Regions from separate parts of the Rhabdothermincola sediminis genome, predicted to be linked through region 1. Evidence: predicted binding sites of a transcription regulator. Region 1 holds the regulator's gene; the other holds the start of a gene.

Evidence for each region. Region 1 encodes LexA, which represses DNA repair genes until DNA is damaged. Its sites were predicted from a motif close to CGAACNNNNGTTCG; they were not measured.
Region 2: a site for LexA is predicted at 4,865-4,878, ahead of HZF19_RS04610 (NYN domain-containing protein). Genes of this name have one in related genera too.

Annotation. Positions count from the first base shown of each region.
Region 1 covers NZ_JACFSZ010000022.1:1,110-11,795, reverse strand. Annotated here, with positions in the region: gene HZF19_RS14955 (peptidoglycan-binding domain-containing protein) at 1-332, opposite strand, end outside; partial or broken gene heR (heliorhodopsin HeR) at 877-1,466, opposite strand; gene HZF19_RS14945 (vitamin B12-dependent ribonucleotide reductase) at 1,711-4,503, opposite strand; gene HZF19_RS14940 (esterase/lipase family protein) at 5,068-5,970, opposite strand; gene HZF19_RS14935 (pyrimidine reductase family protein) at 6,266-7,018, shown strand; gene nrdR (transcriptional regulator NrdR) at 7,012-7,479, opposite strand; gene HZF19_RS14925 (LysM peptidoglycan-binding domain-containing protein) at 7,586-8,059, opposite strand; gene lexA (transcriptional repressor LexA) at 8,377-9,018, shown strand; gene dapE (succinyl-diaminopimelate desuccinylase) at 9,030-10,097, opposite strand; gene HZF19_RS14910 (2,3,4,5-tetrahydropyridine-2,6-dicarboxylate N-succinyltransferase) at 10,101-10,686, opposite strand, start outside.
Region 2 covers NZ_JACFSZ010000004.1:107,436-118,121, reverse strand. Annotated here, with positions in the region: gene HZF19_RS04625 (sigma-70 family RNA polymerase sigma factor) at 1-150, opposite strand, end outside; gene HZF19_RS04620 (glycosyltransferase family protein) at 356-2,425, shown strand; gene HZF19_RS04615 (bifunctional lysylphosphatidylglycerol flippase/synthetase MprF) at 2,696-3,928, shown strand; gene HZF19_RS04610 (NYN domain-containing protein) at 4,104-4,757, opposite strand; tRNA gene HZF19_RS04605 (tRNA-Thr) at 5,057-5,129, opposite strand; gene HZF19_RS04600 (sensor domain-containing protein) at 5,287-7,986, shown strand; gene HZF19_RS04595 (DNA polymerase III delta subunit-related protein) at 8,035-9,108, opposite strand; gene tmk (dTMP kinase) at 9,105-9,713, opposite strand; gene HZF19_RS04585 (MFS transporter) at 9,710-10,686, opposite strand, start outside.

The DNA of each region.
Region 1 (10,686 bases):
GCTTCGAGCGCCTTCGTGGTGGCCGCGTCCATCTCACCGTTCGCCGCCAGGCCCTCCGCCTGCTGGAACTCGACGATGGCGGCCTCCGTGTGCGGGCCGATGACCCCGTCCACTCCACCGGGGTTGCAGCCGACCTCGGTCAGCCACTGCTGGATCTGCTCGTCGTAGCGCACGCTCGCCGCGTTGCTGGGCACGACCGTCGTGCCGCTGGCCGCGGCCGTGGTGGTGGACGCGGACGACTCCTGCTTGTCCTTCCCGCAGGCGGCGAGGACCAGGACGGCGGCGGCGATGCCGGCTGCGATGGTCAAGCGACGTCGACGACTGGTGATCACGAGCCCCTCCCTGTGAAACGACGGCGGGACGCTACCAGCCGCCATCGGGCGACCGGGGGACCGATGGGCTCGCCGGATCGCACCGCCCACCGTTGAATTGCCTCAACGGGCCCTGGGCGCGGGACCCCGTGTGTGCTAACCGGGCACGCGCCCCCGTGATCTCGTCTACTCGGGAGCTCCCGCGCGAACAGCGGCCGTCGAGCGAGAAGACGATGCCCCACCTGCCCGCCATCCACCTCCCCCGGCGCTGCGCCATCGCTCTCGCGGCTGCCGCCGCGATCGCGGCCACCTCGGCGCTCGTCCTACTGGTCGCCTCCGGCGACCGTCACCCCGCCGGAGCCGCTCCCGTTCTGCACCAGGATCTGGACCGGGGCCGAGGACGACTACCCTGGTCCACCCCGCGAACTGGCAGCCCAGCGGGCGGCCCGGGCAGAGCGACTACGCCTGCGCGGACGAGTGGGCCGACATCTACTTCGACGACGACGTGGTCCGCACGGTCAAGGGGCTGAACATCAAGGCGAGCCTGACCATCGACTACGGCGAGCTACGCATCGGGCTCAGCTCGGCGTCGGGCTTCGAACCCTCCTACGACGCGCCCAGCCCCCGACCCGGTCAGCGTGGCGTGGGCCACGACGATGCCGTACACGAAGCCCGGCACCGTCGCCGCACCGACGACGTTGGTGGCGATGGCGATCCATGGCGCCAGCCCGACCAGCGTCCCGAACCAGAACGGGAGCATCGAGGTCCTGGGCCGCCCGGGCGGATTGGTGAGCTCCTGCACCCACCCGAAGAAGATCATCCCCACGTTCGCTCCCGCGATGGCGATGACCGCGGTGACGTCGGTGATCCCGCTGTAGAGCGCGATGAGCAACACCATGACCGTGGCGCTGAGGGCGTACTCGACCCAGCGGAAGCGGTTGATGCCCTGGCGCAGGTCGTGCTCGTAGAGTCCCCGACCCACCGTGGCGGTCGTCAGATGATCGACGGCCGCCAGAGCCAGGAACACGGCGAGGCCGGCCCGACCCGCACGTCGAGGATGCTTTCCGGTGCCGGCAGCGCCGTGCCGGGTGGCCCGGTCGGGAACGTCGACGTGATGGTGACCGCGAAGTGCCCAGCGAGGACCAGGATCAGCACTGCCTGCGCGCCGTGGAGCACCGCCAGCCCGACGTTCCAGCGACGCAGCCGGGCGAGACGTACCTCGGTCACACCGGCGGCGACGGTCGTGCGCTCGTTCACCGCCCGGGCCTCACCACCAGCATGACCGGTCTCTACCCAGCGATCGGCGGGCCACTCACCTCCAACCGAGCCCCACGAGTCGCGACCGGGTCCGGCATCGCTGACCGGACCCGGTCACCTCGGTCACTCGCCCGTGTCGAGCTCAGCTGCAGCCGCTGGTGGTGCCGCAGCTCGGGCAGGCGTGGCAGCTCCCGGCCCGCACCATCTGCACCCCGCACTGCATGCACATCGGCGCGTCGCTGTGGCGCACCTCCGGCTGGCGGGCCCCCACACCGGGCTCGACCCGGCCCACGAGCGTGGACGCCGACTCGATGGACGGTGGGTCGGCGGGCAGCTCACCCTGGCGGGTCTCGACGACGGTCTCCTCCACCCCGGGCAACGTCGGCTGGGTGCGCTCCGCCGTGGTGAGGATGTTCAGCTCGGCCCGCTCCTCGGGCGAGAGGTACATCACCGCCAGTTTGCGGAACAGGTAGTCCATCAGCGAGCTGGCGATGCGGATGTCCGGATCGTCGGTCATACCCGCGGGCTCGAAGCGCATACCCGTGAAGGCCTCCACGAAGCTGCGCAGCGGCACGCCGTATTGCAGGCCGTGGCTCACCGAGATGGCGAAGGCGTCCATGATGCCCGCCAGGGTCGAGCCCTGCTTGGAGACCCGCACGAAGATCTCACCCGGGCGGCCGTCGTCGTACTCCCCGACCGTCACGAAGCCCTTGCAGTCCGCCACTCGGAACTCGAAGGTGCGCGAGGTGCGCGAGCGGGGCAGCTTCTGGCGCACCGGCTCCTGCACGATCCGCTCGACGATCTTCTCCACCACCTGGGTCGCCGCGGCCGGGGCGTCGGAAGCTCTCTCCTTCTTCGCGGTGGCGAGCGGCTGGGCCACCTTGCAGTTGTCGCGGTAGATCGCGATGGCCTTGAGACCCATGCGCCAGGCGTCGATGTGGAGCTGCTCCACGTCCTCGACGCTGACCTCCTCGGGCAGGTTGACCGTCTTGGAGATGGCGCCCGAGATGAACGGCTGCACCGCCGCCATCATCTTCACGTGGCCGAGGTAGTGGATGGTGTTGTCACCCATCGAGCAGGCGAACACGGGCAGGTGCTCCGCCCGCAGGTCGGGCGCTCCGACGATGCTCTTGTGCTCGTCGATGTAGGCGACGATCCGGTCGATCTCGTCGACGCTGTAGCCGAGGGTGCGCAGGGCCCGGGGCACGGTCTGGTTGACGATCGACATGGTGCCGCCGCCCACCAGCTTCTTCATCTTCACGAGCCCCAGATCCGGCTCGACGCCGGTGGTGTCGCAATCCATCATGAGCCCGATCGTGCCGGTCGGAGCGAGGACGCTGGCCTGCGAGTTTCGCACCCCGTACTCGGATGCGATCTCGCAGGCCTCGTCCCAGCTGCGCTGGGCGGCGGAGAGCAGCTCGTGAGGGACGAGCTCCTCGTCGATCTCCGCCGCCGCGGCGCGATGCAGGCCGAGGACCCGCAGCATGTGCTCCTCGTTCTCCGTGTAGCCGGCGAACGGCCCCATGCGCACCGCGGTGCGAGCCGAGGTGGCATAGGCATGACCGGTCATCAGGGCGGTGATCGCCGCCGCCCACGCCCGGCCGGCGTCGGAATCGTACGGCAGGCCGAGGGCCATGAGCATCGCCCCGAGGTTGGCGTAGCCGAGCCCGAGCTGGCGGAAGCGGCGTGAGGTCTCACCGATGGCCGCGGTCGGGTAGTCGGCGTTGCCGACCAGGATCTCCTGGCCGGTGAACACCACCTCGACCGCCCGCTCGAAGCCCTCGATGTCGAAGGTGCCGTCCTCGTCGAGGAACGTGAGCAGGTTGAGGCTGGCCAGGTTGCACGCCGAGTTGTCGAGGTGCATGTACTCGCTGCACGGGTTGCTGGCGTTGATGCGGCCGGTGTTGCAGGCGGTGTGCCAGTGGTTGATGGTGGTGTCGAACTGCATGCCGGGATCCGCGCACTCCCACGCCGCCTGGGAGATCTGGCGCAGCAGGTCGCGGGCCCGGACGGTCTTGATGATCTCGCCGGTGGTGACGGCCCGCAGGTGCCAGTCGGCATCGTCGAGCACCGCTTGCATGAACTCGTCGGTGACCCGCACCGAGTTGTTGGCGTTCTGGTACTGGATGGAGGTGATGTCGACACCGTCGAGGCTCATGTCGAACCCGGCGGCCTCGAGGGCACGGGCCTTGCGCTCCTCGCGGGCCTTGCACCAGATGAACTCCTCGATGTCGGGGTGGTCGACGTCGAGGATCACCATCTTCGCCGCACGCCGGGTCTTGCCACCCGACTTGATCGTGCCGGCCGAGGCGTCCGCGCCACGCATGAAGCTCACTGGCCCGGAGGCGGTGCCACCGCCCTTCAGCAGCTCGTGGCTCGAGCGGATGCGGGACAGGTTGATGCCCGCGCCGGAGCCGCCCTTGAAGATCGTGCCCTCCTCCACGTACCAGTTGAGGATCGAGTCCATCGTGTCCTCGACGGAGAGGATGAAGCACGCGGACGCCTGCTGGGGCACGCCGGCCACCCCGATGTTGAACCACACCGGGGAGTTGAACGCCGCCCGCTGGGTGATGAGCAGGTACTTGAGCTCGTCGCTGAAGGTCTGGGCCTCGTCGTCGTCGACGAAGTAGCCGTCGCGGCGACCCCACTCGGTGATCGTGTCGACCACCCGATCGACGACCTGCTTGAGCGAGTGCTCCCGCTCAGGGGTGCCGAGGGTCCCCCGGAAGTACTTCTGGGCGACGATGTTGGTCGCGTTCTGGGACCAACCCACGGGGAACTCGACGTCGGTCTGCTCGAAGGCCACCGAGCCGTCTCGGTAGTTGGTGATGCGAGCATCGCGACGCTCCCACGCCACCATGTCGTAGGGGTGGACCCCCGCGGTGGTGAAGTGTCGGCGGATGCCGATGCCCGCTTGCTCCGGCGCCATGGCCATGGGCTGCTTCCTCCCCGGATCGGTTCCGTGTCTGGGCCTGTCGATGTGGCTCGGGGAACGCTGGGGGCTCTCCAGGTTACCGGCGGACGAGCCGGGAGCCGCGGGCGCGCCGTGTGCCACGCCGCGACGACCACCACAAGATGTTGTGGTCTGCCAGCCCCACGTGCCCCCCTGGCCACAAGATGTTCGGTGATTACATCACCGTAATTACGAGGTTGTCAACGGTTGATCCGCGAGTCGGGAGCCGTCGGAGCACAACGCCAGCAGACCGACGCGTGCTGCGGCGCGAACGAGCAGGTCAGGAGGTGTCCGCGCGGACTCGAGGTCGCTCGTCGAGCTCCCACTCCCCTCACGCGGTCCCCCAAGGAGTCGTCCTGCCAGCGAGAACGCAGACGCCTTACCACCATCCGCCGTCCGCGCCGCAGCCGTCGTTGCACGGATCAACCTACGAAGAACGGCCTGTGGGACAAAAGAGGTACAACCCTGTGAATTCGCGGTGGATTCTCGGTGACCACGTCCACAGGCTTGGGGACGCCCCGGCCGCGAGGCGCGCCGGCTCGCGTGTCAGCCGGTAGCCCGGGTCGAGCCCGGCGCCGCTGACCCCGCGACCGGGTGACGGCCCAGGGCGTGCTCGGGCAGCCCCACGACGGGCGATCCGTAACCGGGCAGACCCTCGGCCGCGCCGAGCTGATCGACGACGGACTGAGCGAGGCGACGGGACAGCACGATGGACAGGTGGCCGTGATCCTTGACCAGGATGTTGGTCGCCCGCAGCTCCGGCTCGAGGATCATCGCCCGGCGAGCCGGGACGATCATGTCGAGGTTCGAGTAGTACGCCACGAACCGGGTCGGGAGCGCACGGGCGCTGTAGCGCAGCAGCGTCATGACCTCCGAGTCCGGGCGCAACTGCAGCCCGCTCGCCAGGGGGCTCAGGGCCGCGAGCGGCGAGCCGTAGCTAGCCAGCCGCAACCCACCATGAGGTGAGGCGATGGTGATGCACACATCGACCCCCTCCAAGCCGAGCACCTGCACCGCATAGCGAGCGATGACCCCACCGAGGGAGTGGCCCACGAGATGGATGCGCTCCACCCCCAACCGTCCCCGGAGCTGCTCAGCGCACTCGGCGCATCGCTGCGCGAGCTGCGGGATGTCGGCGGCGAGCGGGTTGTAGTCGAACGCGTGCACCCGGGCGAAGCCGGCCTGCTCCAGGTAGCGGCGCAGGAACAGCCAGTTCGACTTGTTCGCCCCGTACCCGTGGACCAGCAGCACGGGCGTCTCGACGGTGCTCGGCAGCTCCTCGAGGCGGCCGACGTCGGCCAGGTCCGAGCTGGTGAACCCGAGCGGCCACATCCCCGCGGTGATGACCGTGGAGAGGGCCTCGCGCAGTTGACCGGCGTAGGACGCCGGTCGGCGCGCCGCGTGGAGCACCGCGCCGACCGGCTCGACCGCACGCTGCAGAGCCCCCATCGTCCTCCTCACCACTCACCACGCGCCGCCGGGTAGACCGCCGGACCCGACCGCTCACGCAGCCCGAACGGATTGGAACGGCGTTCTGCAGCGGGTTCTACCCGAGCATCGGCACCCGATCGCGGACCCTGGAGCCTCCGCAACGACATTGCAACACGGCCGAATCGGTCGCCCGGACCTCCCGACTTGCTCTGGCCGGCCGGCGGGGCATCCGCCGCCGGTCGGGCCCGTTGGGTTCGCTTGCGGTCGCGGGCGGAGCCGAGTGCTCCCGCCGGTCGCTACTAGCGTCGGCGCCATGCGGCAACTGCTCCCCGAGCCCGCTGGCGACGTCGACGGACCCGAGCTGTATCGCACCGACCGGCGGGCGCCGCTCGAGCGCCGGCCGTGGCTGGCCGTGAACATGGTGCAGAGCGCGGACGGCGCCACGGCGCTGGAGGGCCGCTCGGGTGGTCTCGGGGGCCCCGCCGACCGGGCCATCTTCACCGCCCTGCGCTCCATCGCGGACGTGATCCTCGTGGGGGCGGGCACCGTGCGAGCCGAGCACTACGGCCCACCACGCACCTCGGCCCGGGACCAACGCCTCCGCCTCGAGCGAGGCCAGGAACCGCACCCCCGCATCGCCGTGGTGTCGGGCCGGCTCGACCTCGACCCGGGAGCCCGGCTGTTCTCCGACCCGGCCCGGCGGCCGCTGGTGCTCACCATCGAGAAGGCTGATGCCGAGCGCCGAGCCCGGCTGGCGGCCGTGGCCGACATCATCGACGCCGGAGACACGACCTTCGACCCCCTGGCGGCGCTGGCGACCCTGCGGGAGACGGGAGCGGGAGTGGTCCTCTGCGAAGGCGGACCGGCCCTCAATGGCGAGCTGGTCAACGCAGGGGTCATCGACGAGCTCTGCCTGACGATCGCTCCCCTGCTCGTCGCCGGGCCGTCCCCCCGCTGCGCTCACGGGGCCGAGCCGCCGCAGCCGGAAGGTCTCGTGGTCTCACGGGTGCTCGAGGAGGACGGGTCGCTCTTCCTGCGCTACCTGCGCCGTGAGCTGGCTCAGTGACGCTTGGGGGCGGTCGACTTGGTGAGCAGCCGCACCTCGCGCTGGAAGTCGGCCGGGTCCTCGAACCCCTTGTAGACACTCGCGAAGCGCACGTAGGCCACCTGATCGAGCTCGCGCAGACCGTCCAGCACCGCGAGCCCGATCTGCTCGCTCGTGACCTCCCCACCGCCCAGCCGGAACCGGTCCTCGAGATCGGCCGCGAGCTCACCGATCTGCTCGAGGGTCACCGGCCTGCCCTTCGCCGCCGCAACCACACCCATCTCGATCTTCGAGCGGTCGAAGGGCACCCGGTCGCCCGAGCGCTTCACCACGACGATGGGCTGCTCCTCGTGGCGCTCGAAGGTCGTGAACCGATGACCGCACTCGAGACACTCCCGCCGGCGCCGGATCGTGGAGCCGTCATCGGCCATGCGCGAATCGACGACCTTGTCCTCGACACTGGTGCAGGCCGGACAACGCACGCCTTCGACGCTACCGCCGGCGATCTGCACAGCGCAGGCCCGAGGCGTGGCGAGGACGAGCACGCTCGGGCTGGCCCGCGCCGGGCGGTGAGCCGAGGGATGCCGCTCAGTCGGCGGGCGCATCGAGCAACAGCCGCTGACCCACCTGGATGCTCGCTCCGCCGTTGCGGTCGGCCAGCCGGTCCACCAGCGGGCGCAGGTCGCCCTCAGGTTGGAGCCGGCGCGCGATCGACCACAGGGTGTCGCCGGGTTGCACGACGTACATCTCTGCCCGGCTCGGAGCTACACCGGTGGGCGCCGGGACCGACGGGGCGCCGGAGTCGCGGGTCGGCCCGGCAACCTGGTGCCCACCAAGCAACGCTGCAGCGCCGATGGCCGCCAGGTACATGACGCCGGCGACCAGCACGAGGAGTGCCGCGGCCGCGAGCCGGCGGCGGCGGTAGACGGCCGCGGGTGCGCGCCTGGCCGCGCTGCGGCCACCAGGGATGACCCGCAGCTCGGGCCGGCGAGCGGGCGCGAGGCCAGGGGTGGGAACAGGTCGGGGGGCGACCGGGCGGTTGGGGACGATGACGGCGGCCATGGGACGAGTCTCCTCAGGGGGTGTGACACTTGCGCCGGTTCAACGCACGCCGGCACGGCACCACCCGCCCAGTGGAGGCCGCGGGAACAAGTGTTCCGGGAACGTGCGTTCGATCCATGGCCCTCATGGTGACACGAACATGCGTTCGGGTCAAGGGTGATCCCGAACAGGTGTTTGCACCTGTGCCTGGCTGTTGCTACGCTACGAACATCTGTTCGCAGCACCGCTGCGGCGCGACCACGAGTGGCACGACCACGAGTGGGCGTGTCCACGGGCGATCCGACCGCGGACGACGCGGCGAGGAAGGGAGACCGCCGATGTCACCGAGTCCGACCCAGCTGACCCGGCGCCAGCAGGACATCCTCGACTTCATCGAGCAGCAGATGCGTGATCGCGGCTACCCCCCGTCGGTCCGCGAGATCGGGGAGGCGGTCGGTCTCACCTCCCCGTCCACGGTGCACAGCCACCTGGCCACGCTCCAGCGGCTCGGCTTCCTCAAGCGCGACCCCACCAAGCCCCGGGCGATCGAGGTCCGCTACGACCCGAGCTCGGGCGCGCCCGACATCGACCGCCGCCCGGTCCGCCACGTCCCCCTCGTGGGCGACGTCGCCGCTGGCACCGACGTGCTGGCCCAGGAGAACGTCGAGGAGGTCCTCCCCCTGCCGGCCGACTTCTGCGGCGAGGGCGACCTGTTCATGCTCCGGGTCCGGGGTGACTCGATGATCGACGCCGGCATCCTCGACGGCGATTTCGTCGTCGCTCGGGCGCAGCCCGAGGCCGAGAAGGGCGACATCGTGGTGGCCGGCATCCCCGGCGAGGAAGCCACGGTCAAGACCTTCAACCGCAAGGGCGGCAGGGTGGTTCTCGTGCCGGCCAACGAGCGGCTATCACCGATGGAGCTCGATCCGGCCGACGTGACCATCTACGGGAGGGTCGTCACCGTGCTGCGCAAGCTCTGACCAGCCTGACCTCAAGCCCCGCGGCGGAGCAGGTCGGCGAGCGCCCCGTGCACCCGCTCGAGGTCGGCCCGCTCGACGTACTCGTCCCGGGTGTGTGCGATCGCCGCATCACCCGGCCCGAAGTTCGCGGCCGGGACCCCGCGAGCAGCGAAGAAGGCGACGTCGGTCCAGCCGAGCTTGGCCCGCACCGGCAACCCGTTGCGCTCGATCAGCGCGCCGAGCAGAGGGTGATCGAGCGCTGGCGCGGCTGGCGGCGCCTGATCGACCACCGTGAGCTCGTCACCCTCCTCCAGCCAGGGAGCGATCACCTCCCGTACGTGCGCCAGCGCGTGCTGCGGGGTGCGGTCCGGCGCGAACCGGTGGTTCACCTCGAGCACGACCCGGTCCGGCACGACGTTGCCCGCGACCCCACCCTCGACGGCCACCGCTTGCAGCGCCTCCCGGTATCGGCAACCCTGCAGCACCGGCCGACGCTCCTCGTAGCCCGCCAAGGCGGTGAGCAACCCGCCCAACCGGTGGATGGCGTTGCGACCCATCCACGGCCGCGCCGTGTGCGCCCGCTCCCCATGCAGCACGATCCGCAGGCGCATCGTCCCCTGACATCCCGCTTCGACCGCTGCCAGCGTGGGCTCACCCAACAAGGCCACGTCGCCCGCCAGCAGGTCCGGGCGCGCCGACCACACCTCGGCCAGACCGCTGTGCTCGGCCGCCACCTCCTCGCGGGCGTAGAAGACGTAGGTGACGTCGACCGCGGGCTCGGTGACCGTCTCGGCCAGATCCACCATGACGGCCAGGCCACCCTTCATGTCGGCGGCACCGAGCCCACGTAGCCGATCACCCTCGACCACGGCCGCCTCGTTGCCGTCGGCGGGCACCGTGTCGGTGTGGCCGGCCAGAACCACCCGGTGGGGCCGGCCGAGCTGGGTGCGTGCCACCAGGTTGTCGCCCACCCGGGTGACCTCCAGACCCGCCACCGCCCGGAGCCGGGCCTCGAGATGGTCGGTGATCGCGGCTTCGTGCCAGCTCACCGAGGGGATCTCCACCAGTGACGCCGCCAGCGCCAGCAGGTCCGAGCCCATGGGTCAGGTCGCGGCGCCGTGGGTACGGAGCACCTCGTTGAGCGCGGCCTTGTCGTGGCGCTCCCCCGGCTCGAGGTGCTTGACCACGAGCACGCAGGGCAGCCCGAACTCCCCACCGGGAAACGATCGCGGCCGGGTTGCCGCCACCGCGACGCACCACGGCGGGACCACTCCCCGGCCGAGCTCCTCGCCGGTCTCCGCGTCGATCACCGGGATCGACCCGGTGAGGATGCACCCGGCACCGAGCACTACCCCGTCGCCGACCCGAGCCCCTTCCGCGACGATGCAGCGGCTGCCGATCAGACAGTCGTCGCCCACGATGACGGGCACCGCGTTGGGTGGCTCGAGGACCCCGCCGATGCCCACCCCCCCGGAGAGGTGCACGTTGGCACCGATCTGGGCGCACGATCCCACCGTCGCCCAGGTATCGACCATGGTGTTGGCCCCGACCCGGGCGCCGATGTTCACATAGCTCGGCATGAGCACCACACCCCGGTCGAGGAACGCCCCGAACCGGGCCGAGGCTCCGGGCACCACCCGCACCCCTGCCGCCTCGAAACCGCTCTTCAGCGGGATCTTGTCCGCGTAC
Region 2 (10,686 bases), on a different contig from region 1:
GAACCCGCTGAAACCCCGGTAGGCCTTGAGGTAGGTCTCCTGCACCAGATCCTCGGCATCAGCAGGATTGCGGGTCATGCGCAGGGCGGCGGCATAGAGCGAGGGCATGTACGCCATCGCCTGCTCCGCGAACCTCGCCTGATCGGCCATCGATGCCACCCTACCCGCCGTCGGGATGACGGAACCCCGGCACGGGGCCGGGGTTCCGGTGTGTGCACTATCGGGTTGGGACATCCCGGGTATCGGCAGATCCCGACGCATCCTTGAGCAGGAACTCGAGGCTCGATCGGGAGCCACCCCATCCCGACCCCCTCACCCTCACGGGCCGCGGGCGGCACGATACGTTCGACCCGACATGGAGCCTCCTCAGGGACGCCACCCTCATCCTGCTCGTCGGCTGCGGCAGAGTGCTGGCCTGCTCCATGCTCGCTCGATCGACGTGGTGGGCGCGCTGGGGTGGGTCGCGGTGGGCATCCTCCTGCTCGGCCTGCGCGACCCGACCCTCTGGCGGTGGCGGGACGACGCGGTCATCACCCTGTCGCATGCCCGGGGCTGGGTGGAGCTCGGGGTCCCGTCGGTCTCGGCGGCGGGCGAGCGGGTCGAGGGTTACTCCGCGCCCCTGCAGTTCTTCGTCGCCGCGCTGTACTACCGGCTGGGTGGCTCGGGCTGGGACACCTTCCTCGACGTGCAGGTGCTCGCCGGATTCGCCCTCTGCGGCTACTTCGTGTCCCGCCTCCTGCACCATGCCGTGCCCGGCGCTCCGACCCGGGCGCGCCTCGTCGCCGGAACCGCGGTTGCAGTCGTGGGGCTGAGCACCTGGGTGGCGCTCGGGTGGTTCGGATCGGGGATGGAGAACAGCATCACGGTGCCGTTGCTGCTCGGCGTGATGGCCACCACGCTCGGGGTGCTCCGTGAGCGCTCCCATCGCGGCTACGCGGCAGGGATCCTCTTCGGTCTCACGGGCATCACCCGCACCGAGCTCGCCGTGTTCCTGCTGCCTGCGCTGGCTGCAACCACGTACCTGCTGTGGCGCGACCGGCCCGCCGTGGCGGCCCGGGTCGCCGGGATCGCGATCGCGATCTGGGCGCTCGTCCACGGTTGGAGGTCGGCCACGTTCGGCACGCTCCTGCCGAACTCGGCGATCGTGCAGGGCAAGACCTCGGTGTCGCTGACCGGTCTCCTGGCGCTCGGTGCCGTGGCCGCGCTGCTCGCGGGCGTCGGCTGGCGATGGCGCCGAGAAGCCGGCTTGCTGGTGGCGACCTCGCTCGCGGGCATGGCCTTCCTCACGATCGCCCTGGTCGCCGCATCGGACCCCGACGGCCTGATCCTCGACGACGTGCCCACACGGCTCGTCATCGCCTTGGCCGGTCTGCTGATGCTCGCGGCGGCCGGATGGGCCCTGCGGGCAGGGGGCCTGCTCAGCTGGGCCGTGATCCTCCTGGTGGGAATGGCGCCCATGGCCCAAGAGCTCGTGCTCGGTCCCGCCCGCCTCGATCCTCCCCGGATCGGAGGGCAGAGCCTGATCCTGCTGGCCTCGGGTGCGGGGGTCGTGGCCCTGTGGCTCCTCACACCTCCGAACGCGTCGAGACTCCGCACCGAGTGGGAAGCGGGAGCTCGGCGAGCAGCCGGGGCGGCGACGGTGCTGGCCTGCGGCGGACTGGTGGCGGTCGGGGTGATGGCCTGGCGGTCCGGGGACGCCGAGCTGTGCTGTGCGGTGGAGGACCACCGGGCGGTGCTCGATCTCGCTGCCGAGCATGCGCACGACACCGGGCTCCCGAGGACGATCGTCGCCGCACCTGACATCGGCAAGCTCTCGTTCGAGAAGGCGGCTGTCCTCGTCGACCTCGGCTTCCTCGGGGACCCGGTGGCCGCGGAGATCCGCCGCACGCGCCCGGATCTCCTCGACGACTACCTCCTGCAGGTCCAGGTGCCCGATGTGGTGGAGGTGCACGGGATCTGGTCCTGCTACATCCACGACGACTGGGTCACCTCTGCGCCGTTCGGCACGCGGTACCGGTTGGCCCGCCTCGCTGGCGACCCGCCCGACCCCACGACCGACCCGCTCTGCGGTGACCGGGCACGAGGCCGCTCCTACGTGCGATCGTCCTCCGATCCCGGGTATCGCCAGGAGATCGACCTCACCGCCGCGCTCGCCCGACGGGTCGAGGAGGCCCCTTCGCTGGTCGCGGCGACCACGGAGCGATGCGCCGCCGGAGCCACCCACCCGCTCGACTGCCAATGGGTACGCCGTAGCATCCAGCGAGCCATGCCCGAGCTCCGGGCGGCCGGAGCCGATGACGCCACCGTCGAGGGCCTTCTCACCACCTCGCCCACGCCAGAGCTGGACCGGCTCTTCCTGCGAACACCCCCCGGCTGGTCGAGAGGTGCAGCCTCCGAGATCATCGAGGCGCTCGACCGTGGCTGATCGACGAGCCCGCCGCGGAGCCCGGGACGGGAAGTCGAACCCTCGACCTTCCTGACCGTCGTCGGCTGGACCAGCTGGCGACCGCCGCGCCGGTATCGTCGCCGTCCGTGACCCGTGACCGACTCGGCCCCTGCTCGCCGCGAGGGAGAACACCGAGGACCTGCTGGGCTGACCGGTCTGAACGATGGGAACCGCTGCTGCCGAACCATTTTGCCCCCGGGTGACGGTCCGGTCGCCGCGACGCGTCACGGCGGTCACCGCGGCGACGGCGTGCTCGAAGGCCTGATCGGCGTCGAGGGGGAGTACACGTACCAGCCGGGGTTCTTCGGGGTCGCGTTCCCGATGTCGCTCGTCGCGCTCGGTTCGATCGGCCTGGTGACCACCCTGGTGCTGATCTTCCGGCCGATCGTAGCGACGCCGCGGACCGAGGCCGACTGGGTCGCCGCGAAGCGACTCGTCCACCGGTACGGCACGGACACGCTGGCCTACTTCGCGCTCCGCCATGACAAGAGCTACTTCTTCTCGTCCGACGGTGACGCGATGATCGTCTACGCATACCTCGCGCGCTACGCGCTGGCCTCGGGAGACCCGGTCGGTGCAGCGCCGTCGATCGATCTGGTCATCGACGAGTTCCTCGACATGTGCGTCCGGCACGGTTGGGGCGTCGCGTTCCTGACGGTCCGGCAGGATCAGGTCGCGCGCTACGAGCGCCGGGGCCTGCGATCGCTCTACCTCGGCGACGAGGCCGTCATCGACTGCACGAGGTTCACGCTCGGAGGCAAGCGCAACAAGAGCGTGCGGCAATCGGTCGGCCGGGTCGCCCGCACCTACGACTTCGAGCTCGTCGCCGAGTCGGAGGTCGGTGCGGCGACCGTCGCGGCCTGCAACGCCGTCAGCGAGCGGTGGCGGGGCAAGGCGCCCGAGCGTGGGTTCACGATGGCGCTCGGCCAGGACGTCGAGGGCAAGGAGCAGCAGTACCTTCTCGCGATCTCGCACCACCGCGCCGACGCGAGCGTCGGGGGGTTCCTGCGGGCGGTGCCGGTGTACGGCGAACCGGAACCCGGCGGGACGGTGCCGATCGTGGGGCGCACCCTGGACCTGATGCGGCGCGATCCGGATACACGGAACGGGATGACCGAGTTCCTCGTTGCCAACACCGCGTTCGCATTTCGCGATCGCGGGGAGCGGGTCCTGTCGATGAACTTCGCCTTCGCGGGGCGCCTGTTCGGATCCGACGTGCGATTCACCCTCCGCCAGCGCGTGGCGCGTGTCCTCGTCTCCGCGCTGAACCCCTTCTTCCAGGTCAAGTCGCTGCGTGACTTCAACCGACGCTTCCGGCCCGACTGGGTGCCGCGGGTGATCGTCTACGAGGACCAGCGCTCGCTGCCACAGGTCGCGGTGCTGTTCGGAGCGGTCCAAGGCTTCGTGCGCCTGCCGCTGGTGGGCCGCTACCTCGTGCCGCGTCGCATCGAGCCCGGTCACGCCGGCGAGGCCGGTGGGTGATGAGACCCGGTCCCGGTTTCTGCGTGGCATGGTCAGAGCCTTACGAGCCTGGGAAGGGAATCGAACCCTTGACCTGCTCATTACGAGTGATACGGGCCTGAACGCTGTGCTCACCTGCGGAAGCGCAGGTCGGCGGCGAGCGTTGTGCGTGGGTGTTATCCGCTGTCGTCGACCGTCAGGTCGTCGGCGGCGGTCCGGGCACGGGCTTGGTGTAGTCGGTCGGGTCAGCGACCATCTCGAAGTCCTTGCGCCGGAGGTGATGGCACCAGGTCCGGCGGCCGGCGATCCGGAGGTGCGAGGCGTAGCCCACATCGGGCCGCCACGCGGCGAACTCGATCCACTTCCCGGTGTCGATCACGGCCTCAGCGGCCGGGAGCAGGTCGGTGTCGGCTGACATCAGGATGGCTACGTCGTACTCGTCGCGGGTCGCGCCCATGACCATGTCCACCGCGAGCATCACGTCGATGCCCTTCTCGCGGACCTCCCATTCCACGGGCTTGTCGTTCTCCCAGCGCGTCGGCCGGTAGTTGAGCGGGCGAGTGAACACCTCGACGCTCTGTTGGGCTGACCAGAACCGGAGCTGGCGCTGACAGGCCGCTTGCCCAGTCGGGTTGCGCTGCGCGTCGGACTCCCCGCGGTACACGCGTACCTGATCGAGCGTGCGGGGCTTCCCGGCCTCTTCAGCTCGTTGCCGGAGCAGGACCCCCAGTCGACGCGGGTAGATCTGCCCGAACGTGAAGTCGTACTTGGTCGACTCGTTGCCGAACACCTCGCGTGCCCGCATGTACGCGTTCTGGTAGTCGATGAACACCCTGAGCCGGTCCGGCACTGCCTGACTCCCGCATGAAAAATCCCCACCATTCCAGGCGCGAAGCCCAAAAGGTGGGGAGGATTGATGCGCAATGTACGACCGCCTGAGGCACCACACAACCCACCAGAACGGCCGTTCGACCCGGTTGAGCGTACCTGCTACTCGGGGGGTAGGACGAAGGGCACTGGGCGCAGAGGCAGCAGCCCTTGTCGCCCTCGTCGATGTGGGCGTAGTAGTCGACCTTCTCCGGTGTCGGAGCGTTGTGCTCACATCGCTCCTGCACTGCCAGGGCCGTTTCCCCTGGTCAGAGCCTTACGAGCCCGGGAAGGGAATCGAACCCTTGACCTGCTCATTACGAGTGAGCCGCTCTGCCGACTGAGCTACCCGGGCGAACAGGGTGCGTACCGTAGCAGTCGGTCCACCAGCTCACGACACCCCGTCCGGGCGCCCTGGCTCCCCGCGGCACCGCCGTCTACGCTCTCCCCGGCGTCGATTTTGACGGCTGGGGAGCCGGGGGCGACGGCGCCGACGCTGGGGGGAGGACCGAGTGACGCTCGATCACGGGCACCACGAGGATCTGGTGAACGGCACGGGCACCGGAATCGCCCGCGGTCCCGAACTGCTCCCGTTCCCGATGCCAGGGCCGGACGAGACCCTGGTGCGGGAGGCGCCCATCGCCATCTACTCGGTCGACTTCCGAGGCCGGATCCTGTCGTGGAACCCCGCGGCCGAGGAGATGTTCGGCTGGAAGGCCGGCGAGATCATCGGCCGACAGGTCCCGTTCCTGCCTGCCGAGGAGCGTGAACGAGCCGCCGAAGCGCTGATCCGGCTGATCCAGGGCGAATCGGTGCCCCCAGTCGAATACCGGCCGGTACGCAAGGACGGAACCCGGATCGATGCCCTCAGCTCGGCATCGGTCCTCACCGCTCACGACGGCACCCCGCTCGCGATCGTCGCGTACGCCATCGACATCACGGCTCAACGTCGGGCCGTCGAGACGGTCGCCCAGGCGGAGCACAAGTGGCGCGTGCTCCTGGAGAGCACCAACGACACGGTGACACTGGTCGACCACACCGGTCGGGTCAAGCAGACAACGGGTGAGTTCACCGACGTGCTCGGCTACCCGGCCGAGTGGTGGAGTGGGCGATCGGGCTTCGACCTCATCCACCCCGACGACCGCACCACGGCGCGGGAACTCTTCACCTGGGCGCTGAACCACCCCGGCGAGCCGATCACCGACGTCTTCCGGACCCATCACCGCGACGGTCGATGGGAGCTCATCGAGTACACGGCGGTGAACAAGCTCGATGACCCCGCGGTCGACGCGGTGGTGATCACCACCCACAACGTCACCGAAGTGAGATTGGCGGAAGCACTCGTGTCCGATGAGGCAGGGGTACTCGAGCTGATCGCCCGCAATGCCTCCCTGCGCGACATCCTCGACGAGGTCGTCCGCATGATCGAGTTCCACACCGGCGGTCGGGCGGGGGTGTTCATCCTCGATCGCGCCGCTCCGGCCGATGCCCAGGCCTGCGCGTCGTCCGAGTTGTTGCACACCCTGGAGGTTGCCGCGGCAGGAGGCGTAGCCGGCACCTGCGGGGAGGCCATCCGCCTCCGCGAGACCGTGATCGTCCCCGATGTCCGAACCCATCCGCTCACCGCCGCCGATCCCGGCCCGTTCCTCGTCGCAGGCATCCGATCGGCGTGGTCCCGGCCGATCCTGGACACGGACGACTCCGAGGTGCTCGGCACCATCGCGGTGTACAACCCCGACCCACGCGAGCCCACTCCACGGGAGCTCGACGTGGTCGGCGTGGCCTCGCACCTCACGGCCATCGCGCTCGAGCGCGACCGGGTCCAGCGCCGCCTCGAACATCAGGCCCGCCACGACCAGCTGACCGGGCTGCCGAACCGGTGGGCCATCGTCGAGCGGGTCGAGGCGGCGCTCGACCGCGCTGACGACCGGGGGGCGGTGGCCGTGGTGCTCATCGACCTCGATCGATTCAAGCTGATCAACGACAGCCTGGGCCACGAAGCGGGTGACACGGTGCTGGTGGCGTTCGGGGAACGCCTCCGATCCCTGGTGGGAGGAGACGATCTGGTCGGGCACTTCGGCGGCGACGAGTTCGTCGTGGTGATGGAGGGGGTCGAGGACATCGAGGTCGTCCACCGATTCGCGAGCAGGCTCGACCTGGCCCTCTCCGAGCCGTTCACGATCGCGCTGCGGATCGGCGACGCCGGGGAGCTCGCTGCGGTTCCGGTCGCCACCACGACGAGCGTGGACGTCGGGGGACCGATCGAGCACCAGATCTTCCTCTCCACCAGCATCGGGGTCGCCCTGGGGCATGACCGGTCGATGAGCGGCCATCAGCTCCTGCAACAGGCCGACACCGCGATGTTCCGGGCCAAGGACCGCGGCCGGGACCGGCTCGAGGTGTTCGATGACGGCATGCGGCGGCGTGCCGCCGAGCACCTGCGGATGGACCGTGAGCTGCGCCTCGCGGTGGAGCGGGCACAACTCCGGGTCCACTACCAGCCCAAGATCGACCTGGCGACCGGACGGATCATCGGCGCCGAAGCACTCCTCCGATGGGATCATCCCGAACGGGGCTTGGTCACGCCTTCGGAGTTCATCGGCCTGGCAGAAGAGACCGGGCTGATCGTCCGCATCGGCGCCTGGGTCCTCGACGAGGCCGTCCGGGCGGCCAGCACGTGGCGCGAGCGGGCCGGCACCGAGTCGTTCCGGATCTCGGTGAACCTCTCCCCTCGCCAGCTCATGGCTCCGGGATTGGTGAGCATGGTCGCTCGGACGCTGGCCCGCCACCGCTGGCCCCCCGGCCAGCTCGTCCTGGAGCTCACCGAGAGCCTCCTCATCGACGACGCCGATGCCGCTCTAGGCGTTCTCCAGCAGCTCGAGGTGCTCGGGGTGCAACTGGCCATCGACGACTTCGGCACCGGCTACTCCTCACTCGGGTACCTGCATCGCTTCCCCTTCGACGTGGTGAAGGTCGACCGGGAGTTCGTCGGACCTCTCGACGCGAACGGTGAAGGCTCAGCGGTGGCCGCCGCGGTCATGCACATGGCCAGGGCGCTGGATCTGCAGACCGTCGCCGAGGGTGTGGAGTCCGACGAGCAGCTCGCCGGGCTACGCGCCCTCGGCTGCGGGGCAGCCCAGGGCTTCTACTTCAGCGAGCCGGTGCTGGCTTCCGGACTGACCCGCCTGCTCGAGAACGACCCGCGCTGGTGATCCACCCCGGTTCAGCCGGGGCGCGACGGGACGGGCACGCCGCCGGCGTCATGTCGAGCTGCGGTCGCCGAGCTTCACGAACAGCGCTTGGAGCTGCAGGCGCTCGTTCGGGTTGCGTACGAGCGCCTGCGCCACCTGCTGCACGGCGTCGAGCGCGGCCACGGCAGGCTGCGGGCGAGCCGAGGCCAGGAGCTGGTCGCGGTAGCGGCGGGCCAGGGTGAGCAATCCGAAGCGCAGCTCGTCCACCCGGTGGCGGCGTTCCTCACGCTTGTGGCGCTCGGCGAGCTCCCGGCGGCCCGAGCCGCGCTCGCCCGAGCGCGACACCCGCTCCTCCAGCTCCTCCACCTCGGTGGCATGCCGGGCCCGCAGCGGCACGAGGGAGTCGTCGATCATGGCGAGCAGGTCGTCGACCAGCCGGGTAGCGGTCGCGCCCGTGCCGTCCAGGCGATCGGGCACCTCGTGCCAGGCCTGCCGGCGCAGCGCGAGCCGATCATCGGCGGCCAGCACACGCGCCCGGCGAAGATCCCCGCCGGACAACGCGGCCGCCTCCTCGGCACGGGCCTCGTCGACGCCCTCACCGACCAGCCGGGCCACGATCTCCCCGGTGGGCACGGGGCCGAGGTCGACCCGCACGCATCGCGACGCGATGGTGACCAGGTCCGCCGTGATCTCCTCGGCGAGCACCACGAAGAAGGTCCCCTCGGGTGGCTCCTCGATGGTCTTCAGCAACTTGGGACCGACCGCGGGGGTCACCAGGTGGAACTCATCGAGGACGAGCACCTTGCGATCACCCTCGACCGGCGTCCGGCTGGCGCGGTCGATGATGCGGTCCGCCTGCTCCGCACTGATCGACGCCCCGACTCGTTCGACCACCACCAGGTCAGGATGCTCCTCGGCCAGCGCCAGTCGCCGGTGCCGCTCGGGATCCGGGCGGCCATCGGCGAGCAGTTCCGCTGCGAACGCCCTGGCCAGCGCCCGCTTGCCGCTGCCGCGCGGCCCCACCAGCAGGTACGCGTGCACGGGAGACGCGACCGCGGCCTGCAGCTGGGCCACGGCCCGGGGCTGACCGACGACGTCGCCCCAGACGTCGACGATCGTGCCGGACGAGACCGTGGAGCTCACACCGGGAGTTGTAGCCGCTCACGGACCGCGCCGCGCACCCTGGCCGCGATCGCGTCCACCGAGCAGGTGCCGTCGAGCACCACCCAGTGATCGGGATCGGCTGCGGCCATGGCCCGGAACCCTCCGAGAACCCGGGCATGGAACGCCCCGTCCTCGCGCTCGAAGCGGTCGAGCCCCCGAACCAGCCTGGCCACGGCCATGTCGTGGGGGACGTCGAGGAGGATGGTGAGATCAGGCCACAGTCCACCTGTCGCCCATTCGCTGAGGGATCGCACCTCCTCGATCGGTAGCCCCCGGCCGTAACCCTGGTAGGCGATCGAGGACGCCGCGAAACGGTCGGTGACCACGTGCCGGCCGGCGGCGAGCGAAGGCCTCACCACTCCGGCCACGTGCTGAGCCCGATCGGCGGCCATGAGCAGCGCTTCCGCCCGGGCATCGAGCGCTCGGGTGGCCGGATCGAGCAAGACGCCACGGATCCGCATGCCGATCTCGGTTCCACCGGGCTCCCGGGTGAGCACCGCGCCCAACGCCTTCGCCAGCAGCTCCGCCTGGGTCGACTTGCCCGACCCCTCACCGCCTTCGAACGCGATGAACCGGGCGGTCACGGCGCCGACACGTCGTGGCGTGACGGATGGCTGGCCTCGCGCGCGGCGCGCAGCCGCTGCCCGGAACGCAGCGAGTGCAGCGCCAGGAATCCCGCGGCGGTGATGATGCCAGCGGCCAGCCACAACGCCAGGCGCACTCCCGGCAGCACGACGGTGACCGACCCGATCTCCACCGCGCCTCCGACCAGCAGGTCCGAGAGCCGCCCGAACGCCGCGGCCAGCATTGGCCCCGCGATCATGGCGACGAGCACGCACAGGCGGACGAGCGTGTTGAGCGAGCTGAAAACCCGACCACGCAGCTCGTCGGTGACCTCTTCCTGCAACATGACGAAGCCGATCACGTAGACCGGACCGACGAACACCCCCATGAGGAACACCGACACCACGGCCACCGTGAGGCTCGACGTCGATGTGCCGGCGAACAGAGCCGCGCCGGTGAAGAAGAGCGCCGTGGTGAAGACCTTCGCCTTCGGGAGCCGCTTCTGGAGTGCCGACACGATGATGGCGCCCGCCGCGACCCCGAATCCCAGAGCGGTCGTGAACAACCCGTAACCGGCGGCGCCAGCTCCCAGCACCTCGGTGGAGAACACCGCGCCGAGCGGTATGAGCATGCCCCCACCGATGAGACCGGTCGCCAAGCCGACGTTCACCGCCCGTACCGTGTGGTTCAGGAAGATGTAGTGCCAGCCCTCCTTCAGCTCGTGGAACGTCTTGGCGAAGTCGACACGACCGGGCCCGCCCGAGGAGCGCCGTCCTGCGCGAACTGGCAACGCCAGCGAGCGGATCATCAGCGCCGAGAACAGGAACGTCGCCACGTCGACGTACAACGCGAGTGACATCTGGTCGAGGCGCAGCACGCTCAGGGCGTCGATAGACGACAGCCGCTCGGACACCCCGGCCAGCAGCGCGAAGAGCAGCGCGGCGAACGGGAAGGTGCCGTAGGCCGCTCCGAGAGACAAGGAGTTCGCGGTGG